Regions from separate parts of the Nonomuraea mangrovi genome, predicted to be linked through region 3. Evidence: riboswitches for the same ligand, from Rfam matches in the RefSeq annotation. Region 3 holds a riboswitch; each other region holds the start of a gene.
The links. A riboswitch is a leader RNA that binds a small molecule or an ion and turns the genes downstream of it on or off. The one in region 3 is predicted to bind cyclic di-AMP.
Positions count from the first base shown of each region.

Region 1: linked by a shared signal. The riboswitch ahead of ACFSKW_RS14025 (coiled-coil domain-containing protein) and the one ahead of ACFSKW_RS30450 (hypothetical protein) in region 3 are both predicted to bind cyclic di-AMP.
Region 2: linked by a shared signal. The riboswitch ahead of ACFSKW_RS05625 (D-alanyl-D-alanine carboxypeptidase family protein) and the one ahead of ACFSKW_RS30450 (hypothetical protein) in region 3 are both predicted to bind cyclic di-AMP.
Region 4: linked by a shared signal. The riboswitch ahead of ACFSKW_RS24550 (C40 family peptidase) and the one ahead of ACFSKW_RS30450 (hypothetical protein) in region 3 are both predicted to bind cyclic di-AMP.

Region 1 is NZ_JBHUFV010000021.1:114,496-117,665, forward strand. It holds gene ACFSKW_RS14020 (cytochrome P450 family protein) at 1-300, opposite strand, end outside; gene ACFSKW_RS14025 (coiled-coil domain-containing protein) at 377-1,330, opposite strand; cyclic di-AMP (ydaO/yuaA leader) riboswitch at 1,334-1,474, opposite strand; gene galT (galactose-1-phosphate uridylyltransferase) at 1,542-2,603, opposite strand; gene ACFSKW_RS14035 (DeoR/GlpR family DNA-binding transcription regulator) at 2,600-3,170, opposite strand, start outside.
Region 2 is NZ_JBHUFV010000007.1:30,199-33,368, reverse strand. It holds gene ACFSKW_RS05630 (TetR family transcriptional regulator) at 163-786, shown strand; cyclic di-AMP (ydaO/yuaA leader) riboswitch at 1,096-1,238, shown strand; gene ACFSKW_RS05625 (D-alanyl-D-alanine carboxypeptidase family protein) at 1,252-2,169, shown strand; gene ACFSKW_RS05620 (class I SAM-dependent methyltransferase) at 2,185-2,916, opposite strand; gene ACFSKW_RS05615 (SDR family NAD(P)-dependent oxidoreductase) at 3,056-3,170, shown strand, end outside.
Region 3 is NZ_JBHUFV010000047.1:87,596-90,765, reverse strand. It holds gene ACFSKW_RS30465 (hypothetical protein) at 1-339, shown strand, start outside; gene ACFSKW_RS30460 (roadblock/LC7 domain-containing protein) at 369-740, shown strand; gene ACFSKW_RS30455 (hypothetical protein) at 764-1,135, shown strand; cyclic di-AMP (ydaO/yuaA leader) riboswitch at 1,453-1,587, shown strand; gene ACFSKW_RS30450 (hypothetical protein) at 1,743-2,591, shown strand; gene ACFSKW_RS30445 (alpha/beta fold hydrolase) at 2,633-3,170, shown strand, end outside.
Region 4 is NZ_JBHUFV010000035.1:123,004-126,173, forward strand. It holds gene ACFSKW_RS24540 (RDD family protein) at 1-898, opposite strand, end outside; gene ACFSKW_RS24545 (amino-acid N-acetyltransferase) at 985-1,554, opposite strand; cyclic di-AMP (ydaO/yuaA leader) riboswitch at 1,830-1,978, shown strand; gene ACFSKW_RS24550 (C40 family peptidase) at 1,984-3,027, shown strand; gene ACFSKW_RS24555 (LuxR C-terminal-related transcriptional regulator) at 3,087-3,170, opposite strand, start outside.

The DNA of each region.
Region 1 (3,170 bases), on a different contig from region 3:
GCCGTCGAGATCGAGGATCCCGTCGGTGAGGTAGCGGGCGTATTCGGGCGGGACGCCTCTGGCCTGTGTCAGCTTCTCCCGCATGTCGGTGACCTCGGCGCCGGGCACGTTGCCGGGGTCGTTGACGAAGCGGTGGTCGCTCAGCACGGACTTGACGTCGTCGTACCGGGTGACCAGCCAGATCGGGGTGTCCTGCCCGGGGAAGGAGGCGCGGAGGACGGGCGCCTCCTCCCTGAGCTGGGCGAAACCCCTGTAGGGATCGGTCAGCAGGCCGGGGTCCATCAGGTTGACGGTCTTCATGAGCGCCTCTCGTGACCGGAAGGATGAATCTGGTCATCGAGTCAAACGTACGCTCGCCGCCGACCCCCTGCAAGGATCAGTTCATCGAGATGTGCACGTGGTCGTAGTGGTTGGCGGTGATGCTGCCTCGGTCGGACATCGCCCGCCAGCCGCTGCCGCTGTTGATGCGCTGCCGCCAGATCACGTACTTGATGCCCAGGCGGCTCTGGTTCTTCATCGCCCACGCGGCGACCTGGTCGCCGAGCGTCCTGTTGGCGGCCGTCGGAGTGGCGCCGCCCGAGCTCATCATGAAGTCGCAGGCGCGCCCGAGCGGATGCTCTCCGCTGCCGCCCGACCGGTAGCAGCCCACCTCGAACGGCAGCGCGAACGACTTCTTGATCGTGTCGCGCATGAGCCTGGTCCGCGGCGTGATGTTCTCCGAGCCCGTGGGCAGCTCGGGCGCCCAGCTTCCGTCGCTCTTGCGCCCCGGCCCCGTCGGCACGAGGCCCTGCAGCTTCTTCTCGATGTTCTTGATCATGCCCTCGGCCTCCTTCCGGTCGTCGGCGACCTGGTCGGCCTCCGTCTTGATCCGGTCGGCGAGCGCGATCGCGTCGGTGGCGGCCTGCTTCTTGGTGTCGCGGGCCGCGGCGACGCTCTTGACCACGGCATCCTGCTCGGCGCTCATCTGCTCGAGCAGCGCGGCGGTGTTGAGGTCGGGGGTGTAGAGCAGCATCGGCAGGTCGGGGGTGCTGGCCTGGTAGCGCATCTCGGTGATCTTGGAGGCCTCGGCTTCGGCCTTGGCCAGCGTCTGCTCGGCCGTCGCCAGCCGCTTCTTCGCCGTCTTGGCGGCCTTCCGGGCCTCGGCGAGCGAGACCCGCTTGGCGTTGTAGCGCTCGATGAGCTTGTCGACCTTGGTATTGAGCTCCTTCAACTCGGCGCGCAACGTGGGCTCGGACGGCTTGGGGGCAGCCGAGGCCGCCGTCGCGGAACCGATGATGAGGGACAGCGCGGCAAGAGCACCGCATGCGAAACGAGACGTGGGGGACGCCACGAACGATCCTCTCCGTCTGCCGGCCGGGTTAGCTGACGGGTTCGGGCGGGAGATGCGGCCCTACCACAGACGTGGATTCACCCCAGGTTCTTGGTGGGTCCCCGGCTCCCGGGCGACGCGCCCGGGATTAGGCATGTAACGGCTGTGAAAGCCGACGAAAAGGGATGTTAGTAGTAAACCAGCGGTAATGCGACCTAAATCGGACACCAAATCAGTGATCTACCTGAGCGCGCAGAAGCCGCGCGGCCTCCTCCGGCAGCACGTCGTTGACGAACGCCCCCATCGCCGACTCCGAGCCCGCGAGGTACTTCAGCTTCTCCGGGGCTCTGCGGATGCTGAACAGCTCCATGTGGAGATAGGCCAGGTCACGACCCCGCCGCACGGGGGCCTGATGCCAGGCGGCGACGTACGGCATGACCACGCCGAACAGGCCGTCGAGCGCTCTCAGCACACGGGTGTAGACGGGACCGAAGGCGGCGCGCTCCTCCTGGGTGAGGGCGGCCAGGTCGGGCACCTGGCGGTGCGGGTAGAGGTGGACCTCGAACGGGTAGCGGGCGGCGGCCGGCACGAACGCGGTCCACAGCTCGTTGCCGGCGACCACACGCTCGCCCGCGCGCTCCGCGGCGAGCACGTCGGCGAACAGGTTCGGCCGGCCCGCCGCGGCCGCCAGGTGCCGGCGGGTGCGCGGGGTCACGTACGGGTAGGCGTAGATCTGGCCGTGGGGGTGGGCCAGCGTGATGCCGATCTCGGCGCCCCTGTTCTCGAAGCAGAACACCTGCTCCACACCGGGGATCGCCGACAGCTCGGCCGTGCGGTCGGCCCATGCCTCCATGACCAGCTCCACCTGCTCGTCGGAGAGGGCGGAGAAGGAGGAGTCGTGGTCGGAGGTGAAGCAGACCACCTCGCAGCGCCCGACGCCAGGGCGCACCTCGCTCAGGCCGCCTGGATCGGTGTAGGAGCCCAGGTTGGTGGAGAAGCTGGGGAACCTGTTCTCGAAGACGACCACGTCGTAGTCCGGCGCGGGGATCTCGGTCGGCATCCCGGGCCTGGTCGGGCACAGCGGGCACTCGTTGGCCGGAGGCAGGAAGGTACGGGTCTGCCGGTGGCCCGCCATCGCCACCCACTCCTCGGTGAGCGGGTCGTAGCGCAGCTCGGAGGCGACCGGCCTGGGCGGCAGCTCGCGCTCGTCGATCGCGCTCCTGTCGGCGTCGTCGCGCCGATCGAAGTAGATCAGCTCCCGGCCGTCGGCCATGTGCGCGATGGTGCGCTTCACTTCGTTTCCTCCGCGATGATCAGTTCTCCCGCCCGCTCGGCCAGCTCCGCGCGGGCCTCCTCCGGCAGGTTCGCGTCGCTGATGACGACGTCGGCCTCCGACAGTTCCGCGATCGTGCTGATGCCGACCGTGCCCCACTTGGTGTGGTCTGCGGGGACCACCAGGCGGTGGGCGGAGGCCACCAGCTCCCTGTCGGTCTCCGACTCCAGCAGGTTCGGGGTGGTGAACCCCGCTCTCGTGCTCATGCCGTGCACGCCGAGGAAGAGCGTGTCCACGTGCAACCGCCTGATCGCCGCGACGGCGACGGGCCCGACGAGGGCGTCGGAGGGCGTGCGGACGCCGCCGGTCAGCACGACCGTGCGGTCGGCGCGCGGGCTGCGGTGGAAGACGTCGGCCACGGGGATGGAGTTGGTGATGACGGTCAGGTCCGGCACATCGACCAGGTGGTGGGCCAGCGTCCATGTGGTCGTGCCCGCCGACAGGGCGACGGCCGTGCCGGGACGGACGAGCGTGGCGGCCCTGCGGGCGATCGCGTCCTTCTCCGGCTGCTGGCGCATCGACTTGGCG
Region 2 (3,170 bases), on a different contig from region 3:
GGGACGGCACCGAATCGTCGAGCGAGGCCCTCACGGGAGGCCGGAACCTCGTTCCCTCGCGACGTCGTGAGGTCGACCACAGGCATGTCCGCACCCCTTACCTTGAGCTGTCAAGGTACGATACGACCCGCTGCCTTGGCCGGTCAAGGTAAGGTTGGAGTCGTGGGGACACGCCGTACACGAAGACCGCCTGAAGAGGCTCGCCGGCTGATCCTCGACGCCGCGGCAGCGCTGCTCGCCGACGGAGGCGTCGCGGCGGTCCAGGTGCGTGCCGTCGCCGCCCGGGTCGGCATGACCGACGCCGGCGTGACACACCACTTCCAGAGCCGCGACAACCTGCTGCGCGAACTGCTTCGACACGGTGGACGCCAACTGAGAGCCGCTGTGCAGGACGTTCTCTCGTCGTGGCTGGAGCAGGGCGCCGACCTCCTGGAGCTCGTCGAGTCACTCGCAGGTCTGTACCGGCAGGGCTACGGCGAGCTGGCGGTCGCGCTGCATGCTGCGGGCTGGCGAGAGCATGGCGACGGGATGCTGAACCCGGTTGTCGACGCACTCCACAGGCTTCGGCCGTCCGCGGCTTCGACCGAGGACACGCGGCTCGCGGTCGCGGCCCTCCACCAAGCGATGGCGATGGAGCCTCTCTACGGGAGTGCCTTCCGCCGCAGCGCCGGCCTCACCGGCGTCGCGGCGAGCGACCCGACCGCGCAGCTGCGCTGGTGGACGCGCCAACTCCACCTCGCGCTCGACCTCGAACCGTCCCCGCTCCGACATGACCGGGGACGCTGAGTCAACGGACGCGGCTGGGGCGCGGATCGAGCCGGTTCCGCCTGCTGGCGGTCGGTGTCGCACCTTGCCGGCTCGGTGCTGCGATCACCGCGCGTACAAGCTCATCGTGAAGGCCGACTGGGACAACATCTGGAACGACGGCTGGGGGTCGATCGCCGACGCGTAGCGGATCGGGCGGGAGCGAGTGTGGAGTATTTGCCCCTTTTGTGCAGTTTGGCTATTTTTAGTGCATTGTGCAGCGAGCCGTCGACTCGTCCGTTGCCATTGCATTGCCCGGACCGCGCGTCTCCTGAGGCTCATCCGCAGGACGACACTCGGCCGCCGAATCCGTATCCACGGAACCGGGGACCCACTTCCCTTGGGGTGAATCGAACGCCGGCTCAGCCGCGTCCGTAGGGCACTTCCCAGCCCGAACCCGTCAGCTAACCCGGTAGGCGGCATGGAAGCTAGGAGCACAACCCCTTCATGCCCACGTACCTCAAGAACCGGCTGGGCCGCGCGCTGCTCGGCGTCGCCATCACCGCAGGCGCCGTGACCGCCGTCGCCCCTGTCGCACAGGCCGCCCCACCGGCCGGTTCGGTCGTTTCACCGGCTCCCCGTGCCCACGTTCCCGCCCCCTCCGCTGACGCCCCCGCGGTGCTCGGCCGTGCCGCCCATGTGATCGACGCCAAGACCGGCAAGGTCTACTTCAGCAAGAAGGCCGATCTTCGGGTCCCGGTGGCCAGCATTACCAAGGTGATGACCGCCTACACCGTGTTGAAGCAGGCCAAGCCGACCGACGTGGTCGAGGTCACCGCCAAGGACGTGCGTTACGCGTCGAGGGGCGGCGCCTCGGTGGCGTACCTGCGCGCCGGTGACCGGCTCACCGTGGAGGACCTGCTGTACGCCCTGATGCTGCCCTCCGGCGCGGACGCCGCCCACGCGCTCGCCCGCACGTACGGGCCTGGTGTCGACGCGTTCACGGCGAAGATGAACGCCAACGCCCGCGAGCTCGCCATGAAGGACACACTGTACGTCAACGTCGACGGGATGCCCGCCAAGGGCGGCGGCTACTCCACCGCACGCGACCAGGTGCGGCTCGCCCAGGCGGCGCTGAACAACCAGTTGATCAAGAAGGTCGGCTCCACCCGGCACCGCTCGATCCCTGAGACGGCGGAGCACCGCGCCTACTCCTGGCGGAACACGAATCGCCTCCTCCGCACGCCGGGCACCATCGGCCTGAAGACCGGATTCACGCGCGCCGCGGGCTACACCCTCGCCTTCGCCGCCGACCGGGACGGCCGTCAGCTGGTCGGCGTGCTTCTGGGAGAGAGCAGCTCCAGCCGCCGCTTCGAGACCGCTCAGGCGCTCCTCGACTGGGCGGCGACCAGCAGGCAACCCTGACAACTCGACAGCAGCTTAACCGGCGGCCTGCAGCTGGAATTGCAGGTCGGAGGCGCCTGGCGACTCCAGGACCGAGACCGCGATCAGGCCGGCGGCTGCGGCAAGGCTCTCGAATCCTGAGCGGGTGTACCAGTGCAGTACCCAGGGGCGGTCCACGACGGTGCTCTCGCCGTCGCGGCACCGCTCGTAGCGCAACACCGTCGTCTGCGTCCGCGCGGAATCGCTACGCTCCTCGGACACCACCGAGACCCGCAACTCTGCACCGTCGTCCGCTGTAGCGGTGCGCACCCGGCCGATCCGTTCGGCAGGTGTGGGCGATGGGACGAACAGCGGCACCAGGGCGGTGCCGCCCACGGCGAGATGGTCGCGGATGCGGTGAAGGGCGGCCAGAGCGATGGAGTCGTCGGGGAGCAGGTTGAAAGTCGGCCCGGCAAGAAAGATCGCACGGTAGCGGCGTGGCAGATCGAGCGCCTCCATGCGCTGGTGGTAGACGACGACATCGACGCCTTGCTTCCGCGCCCGGTGACGGCACCGCTGCAGCATGTCCGCCGAGGAGTCGACACCCTCGACGTCGAGGCCGCGCCGACGCAGGTCGAGCAATGGATCGCCGTCCCCGCACCCCAGCTCCAGAGCCGGGGAACCAGCCTCTTGGACGAACGCCGCGTAGGGCTCTGGATCTTGGGCCACGGACTTCAGCGGCCCGTATAACTCGGCGACGATGCCTGTATAGAAATCAGCAGGATGCACGCCCGCACCTTACGCGTCAGCCGAATGCCCGGCGACATCATTTCCGGCGTCTCGCCACCCGCTCACCACGACGACGTCTCAGTGTTCGTGGTCGCGCGGGTTTGCGTTCGAGCGCGCTCGAAACCATAGCGTTCTCGCCATGACGACACAGACCTGGATCATCACCGGCGCGTCCCGCGGTTTCGGGCGCGCACTGGCGGAGTCGGCGCTCGCGGCGGGCGACAACGTGGTGGCGGCGGTGCGCCGGCCCGAGA
Region 3 (3,170 bases):
AGGCGGCTGCCCGGCCATCGCGTCGTGCTGAACGACCTGCAGTGGGAGATCCTCGTCCACGCCGACCGCGCGGCCACCCCACTGGAACTGGCGATGAAGCTCGGCAGACCCGGTTACGCGACGCTGCTGGCCGTACGCCGCCTTGCCGCGGCGGGGCTGCTCGCACGTTCGGAGGGCATGCCGCCGCCGCTGCCCAGGCGGCTCGGCCGGGACGAGGAGTCGCGGCCGCGGCCCGACCCCGACGCTCCTGCCCTGCCACTCGGGCCCGTGGTGACCGCGGACCCGACCGACATCAACCTGCTGATCCGGCTGAAGAAGGCGCTGGAGGAGCTGTCGTGAGGTTCCCCTCACTCAGAAGGAGGCCACCGGTGGAGCTGCGGGACGAGGTGCTGAGAGAGATGGTGCTCCTGCGTGAACGCACTCCCGACGTCAGCGGGAGCATCGCCTGCAGCGTGGACGGGCTGACCATCGCCAGCGACCTGACGGGCGGCAACGTCGAGCAGACGGCGGCGCTCTCGGCGGCCCTCCTCGCGCTCAGCAAGCGCATGGCCATCCTGGCAGGCAAGGGCGCCCTGGAGGAAACCCTCATCTCGGGCACCGCGGGCTTCGCCGCCTTCTACGCGGCCGGCCCCACGATCGTCCTCACAGTCCTGGCCGACCCTGGCACCAACCTGGGGCTGCTGCGGCTGGAGGGTCGCAAGACGGCGGCGAGTGTTGCCGCCATCGCATCGCGAAAGTGACTCACATCCACACGGAGGAATGCATGGCGAGCATGGACGTCTCCCTCAAGGAGATGATGGCGATCGACGGCGCTCTCGGCGCCGTCGTGGTCGACTACGGCAGCGGCATGGCCCTGGGCGCCCTGGGCGGCTCCAAGGACCTGGACCTGCAGGTGGCCGCCGCGGGCAACACCGAGGTCGTCAAGGCCAAGATGCGCACGATGGACTCCCTCGGCCTCAAGGACACCATCGAGGACATTCTCATCACGCTGACCGGCCAGTACCACATCATCAGGCCGATGACCGGCAGGGGCGGCAAGGGACTGTTCCTTTACCTCGCGCTGGACCGCGGCAGGGCGAACCTGGCGATGGCGCGGCACCAGCTGCGCTCGATCGAGGAGAAGCTCGAGGTCTGACGGACCGCGCCCCGTGTCCGCGGCGCGGCGGACACGGGGCGTGCCGTACGGCCTGGGCCGCGCCCCTCGCGCCGTGCCGAATCCGGCGTTCGACCATGACTCTTCCATGATTTTTGACTTCTGATCGATTTACCATGCCGGACCCCGTGAAACCCGTTGTTTCGCAGGGGTTTTCGTGTCTTCTGGGCCTGTCGATTCGTGACGATAAAAGGTAGATCTTCTTTCCGATTCATGGCTTTGCTTTTGCCTTTGGGGTGGTTTGCGCCTAGAGTCCATTGCGTTACCGACCGGTGACGTGCCCTTCACAAGGAAGAGCAGGCTGGTCGGCGCCGAATCCCGCGAACGCGGGAACCGGGGACCCATCTCTTTGGGGTGAATCCGGCCCAGTGCCGGTAGGGCATCTCCACGCCCGAACCCGTCAGCTAACCCGGTAGGCGAGATGGAGAGGACCACACTCGTGTACTACCACCCCCCAAACTGAGCGGCGCTTTCCCCCGCTTCTTCGCGCTCTCCTTTGCGTAGCGACTGTTAGGCCCATGCCCGGCTACGCCTTTGCCTGATCTTCATTCGAGCGCGGATTGCCCATTCCCTCGCACAAAGGACTTTCATGACCCGCCGCTTTGGCATGCGCGTTTCCGCCCTGCTCGTCACCACCGCCCTCGCCGTAGGCACCGGTGCCGCCGCCGCTCTCGCCGAGCCCTCCGGGCCCGACATCAGCCAGGTCACCCAGCAGCGGACCCTCCTCCAGGGGTCCACCACCGCCTCCTACTACTGGGACGACGCCTCCGGCCGCGCCGGTGACACCGGCCTGCCCGCCAGTGGCATTCCGATGCGCAAGGGTCTGATCGCCAGCCCGAGCTGGCCCCTCATGACCGAGGGCTACGTCGTCTACAAGGGCAAGAAGGCCCCCTTCTTCGTCGGCGACCGCGGTCCCGGCAACCCCTCGAACAACGGCATCATGCTCGACCTCGACGCCAAGACCTTCGCCGAGCTCACCGGCGGCAGGTTCAACTCCGACACGCTGGGCGTGGACGGCATCGGCGGCGAGGGGCACATCAAGATCCAGTACGTCATCACCAAGTGGGGCAACGGCGTGGGCAAGAAGAACCACCCCGTCGCCTTCTCCACCGGTGCGTGGAGCCGTAAGGACAGGAACCCGGCCAAGCCGCCGGTCGACCTCCTCGCCCTCGCCAAGGCGAAGAAGGCCGAGGAGGCCAAGAAGGCCGAGGCCAAGCGGATCGCCGCGGTGAAGGCCGAGGAAGAGGCGCAGGGCGGCGCGTCCGTCCAGCCCGCCTCGTTCGACACGGGCGCCGCCACCACCACCGCCGCCCGTACCGAGACCACGGACGAGAACGGCCACACCGGTACCGCTCTCGCCCTCATCGGCGGTCTGGCGATCGTCGGTGGCGTCGGCTACCTGGGCCGCGGCCACCTGCGCAAGGTCGTCTCCCGCTAGGCCCTTGCCGCCACGCGAAACAGAATGGGATTCTGTTTCGCATGACGCTCAAGGCGCATGCCAACGGTATCGAGATCGCCTACGACACCTTCGGCACCCCCCGTGACAGGCCCCTCCTGCTGATCATGGGACTCGGATCCCAGCTGGTCCACTGGGACGACGAGTTCTGCGAACTGCTCGCCGGGAGGGGCCACCACGTCGTCAGGTACGACAACCGCGACGTGGGGCTCTCCACCCATTTCTCCGAGGAGGGCGTGCCCGACCTCACCCCGGGCGCGGCGGCGCCCTACCTGCTGAGCGACATGGCCGACGACGCGGCCGGCCTGATGGACGCCCTCGGCTGGCCCGCGGCCCACGTGCTGGGCGTCTCGATGGGCGGCATGATCGCTCAGGCGCTCGCCATCGCGCATCCCGGCAGGGTGCTCACGCTCACCTCCATCATGTCGACCCCCAGCCCCGACGCGGGGCCGCCCACCCCCGAGGCGACGGCCGCGCTGTTCTCCGCTCCCGCTCCCGACCGGCAGGCCGCGATCGAGCGGGCCCTGGAGGTCTGGACCGTGATCGGCTCACCCGGTTACG
Region 4 (3,170 bases), on a different contig from region 3:
CGTCGACGATGCGGGCGACCAGGCGCTGCCACCACTCGGCGAGCGGGGCGGGCGCGCCGGGCGGCTGCACCCCTGCCGGCGCCCCGTAGGGCTGGCCGTAGCCGGGCTGCCCGTACGCGGGCTGCTGCTGGCCGTAGCCGGGCTGGGCGTAGGGCTGCTGCTGGCCGTACGGGGACTGCTGGCCGTAGCCGGGCTGCGACTGGCCCTGCTGGCCGTAGTCGGGCTGACCGTAGGAAGGCTGCTGGCCCGAGGACGGCTGCTGCTGCCCGTAGCCGGGCTGCTGGCCGTAACCAGGCTGCTGCTGCCCATAGCCGGGCTGCTGCTGGCCGTGGCCGGGCTGGCCGTACTCGGGCGGCTGGCCCGAGGATGCCTGCTGACCGTAGCCCTGCTGCTGCCCGTAGTCGGGCTGACCGTAGGAAGGCTGCTGGCCCGAGGACGGCTGCTGCTGCCCATAGCCGGGCTGCTGACCGTAGGAGGGCTGCTGCTGCCCATAGCCGGGCTGCTGCTGGCCGTAGTCAGGCTGGCCGTAGGGCTGCTGCCCCGAGGAAGGGGCCTGCTGCCCGTAGCCGGGCTGCTGGCCGTAGGAGGGCTGCTGCTGGCCGTAGCCGGGCTGCTGACCCGAGGACGCGGCCTGCTGGCCGTAGCCCTGCTGCTGGCCGTAGCCGGGCTGGCTGTAGCCCTGCTGACCATAGCCCTGCTGCTGCTGGCCGTAGCCCTGCTGCTGGCCGTAGTCGGGCTGGCCCTGGGACGGCTGACCGTAGCCGCCGCCTTCATGGCGGTAGCCCACGATCGTCACGTCAGGATCGGGCTGCTCGCCCGGGCGTCCTGCGTTCTGCTGACCGTATCCGGAATTGTCATCAGGTTGATCCTGCGGATACGGCGGCTGTCCGGTGCTCACCGTGTCACCTCGCTTCGATGGCGCATGTGGCACATGTCAGGACACATGCTTGCTGTTGCCCAACGTATCGACATGAGTATCAACAATCACCTTTCCTCTTGGTCAACGCCATAGTCAACTGCTTCCAGATGGAGCAGCATCCTGGTGTTGCCAAGGGTGTTGGGCTTGACATGCTCCAGATCCAGAAACTCGGCCACACCCTCGTCGTAGGAGGCCAGCAACTCGGCGTAGACCTCGGGTGACACCGGTGTTCCCTGGATCGGGACGAAGCCGTGCCGGGCGAAGAAGTCGACCTCGAACGTCAGGCAGAAGACCCTGCGGAGCCCCAGGTCACGGGCCGTTCCCACCAGCGCGGTAACAATACGGTGACCGATGCCTGAACCTTTGACGGCGGGGTCGACCGCGACCGTGCGAATTTCGGCGAGGTCCTCCCAGAGCACATGGAGCGCGCCGCAGCCGACGACCTGGCCGCCGCGCTCGGCGACCCAGAACTCCTGGACGTCCTCGTACAGCGTGACCGTGGCCTTTTCCAGCAGCTTGCGGCCCGCGCCCGCGTAGATGTCGACCAGGCGCCTGATCGACCTGACGTCCGGCGTGCGGGCTCGCCGTACGACGATCTCGGTGTCCTGCATTGTGCGCTCGACGACCTGCTCCATGGCCCTTCAGCGTACCTAGCTCGTTTCGGCCCACCCTTAACTACCGTCACATGACGCACTGTAGCGAGGCGGGCACGCTATGCATCTCTGCACGACAAACCCGACAAACCTTCGCGAAACTCAGTAAAGGCTTTGCAATCCCCTGGTCGATCGGGCTTTTGCGTGATCTGCCCGTGATCCTTTGGATGCGCATCCTCTACTGGATTGGCAGTTCTGGTTGAGCACGAACCTTGCTTGCACTAGTGTCCACCGACGATGTCCCCCACGCGGCCAGGCGTGGAGACACGCCTAATCCCCCACAAGGGGAGCCGGGGACCCGCCGGCGGCCGCCCAGCCGTCAAGGGGTGAATCCGAGCTCGGGCTCGGTAGGGCTGCTCCGGCCCGAACCCGTCAGCTAACCCGGTCGGCGACTACGAGAGGAGCTGGTTGGTGAAGCGCAGGCGCATCCGCGAAGGGGAGTCGGCGGGCGAGCACGCCCGCCCCCACGAACCCGGTTCCCGCCGGAAGCGGTTCGCGATCCTGGGCGCCGCGATGGCCGTTCTGGTCCTCACCACGCCTCTCGGCTCGGCCATGGCCGACCCCAAGCCGTCGCTCAGGGAGCTCTCCAAGCAGGTCGAGAAGCTCCACAACGACATCGAGACGCTCACCGAGCAGTACAACGGGCAGCGCGAGAAGCTCAAGAGCGTCAAGAAGTCCGCGGACAACGCCAAGAAGATCCTGGCCACCAGCGAAGCCGATCTGGCAGCCAAGCGCGCCAGGGCCACCCTCCTGGCCGAGAGCACCTACATGTCCGGCGGTTTCACCGACGGCCTCGCCTTCGCCAACGCGACCGATCCCGGCGCCTTCCTCGACGCCGCCGCCACCTCCTTCGCCATCAACCAGCAGCAGGGCCAGGAGGTCAAGGAGCTCGCCGAGTCCATCGCCGCCGCGGAGAAGGCCAGGGCGACGGCCAAGACGCGCCTGGCGGAGGTCCAGAAGCTCGTCGACGACCTCGGCGGCAAGCGGGACAAGATCACCTCGATGGTGGCCAAGGTCGAGAGCAGCCTGTTCAGGCGGGCGATCGGTGAGGCGGGACGGCCCGGCACCCGCGCCACCAAGGTCAACCTGCCGATCATCGGCAGCGGCAAGGCGGCGGAGGCCGCACGCTGGGCGCTGACGCAGCAGCTCAAGCCGTACGTGTGGGGGGCCGAAGGTCCCGGCTCCTACGACTGCTCGGGGCTGGTCATGGCCGCCTACCAGCGCGTCGGCATCAGCCTGCCGCACTACACCGGCGACCAGTGGACCGCGGGCACGCACATCACGCGCGAGGAGCTGCGCCCGGGTGACCTGGTCTTCTTCTACAGCGACCTGCACCACGTGGGCATCTACATCGGCGGCGGGATGATGGTGCACGCGCCCCAGACCGGCGACGTCGTCCGGATCGCCACGATCGGCAACAGGCCCTTCGCGGGAGCCGTCCGCATCGCCGACTAGCCGGGAGCCGCTCGCGCCGGAACCGGATGGAGGCCGTACGCGAGACGCAACCGCGCCGGCTAGATGAGTCTTCGGCGCGCCGCCCAGGCCACCGCCTCGATCGCCGTGGCGACGCCGATCCTGTCGCAGATGACCCGCAGGCG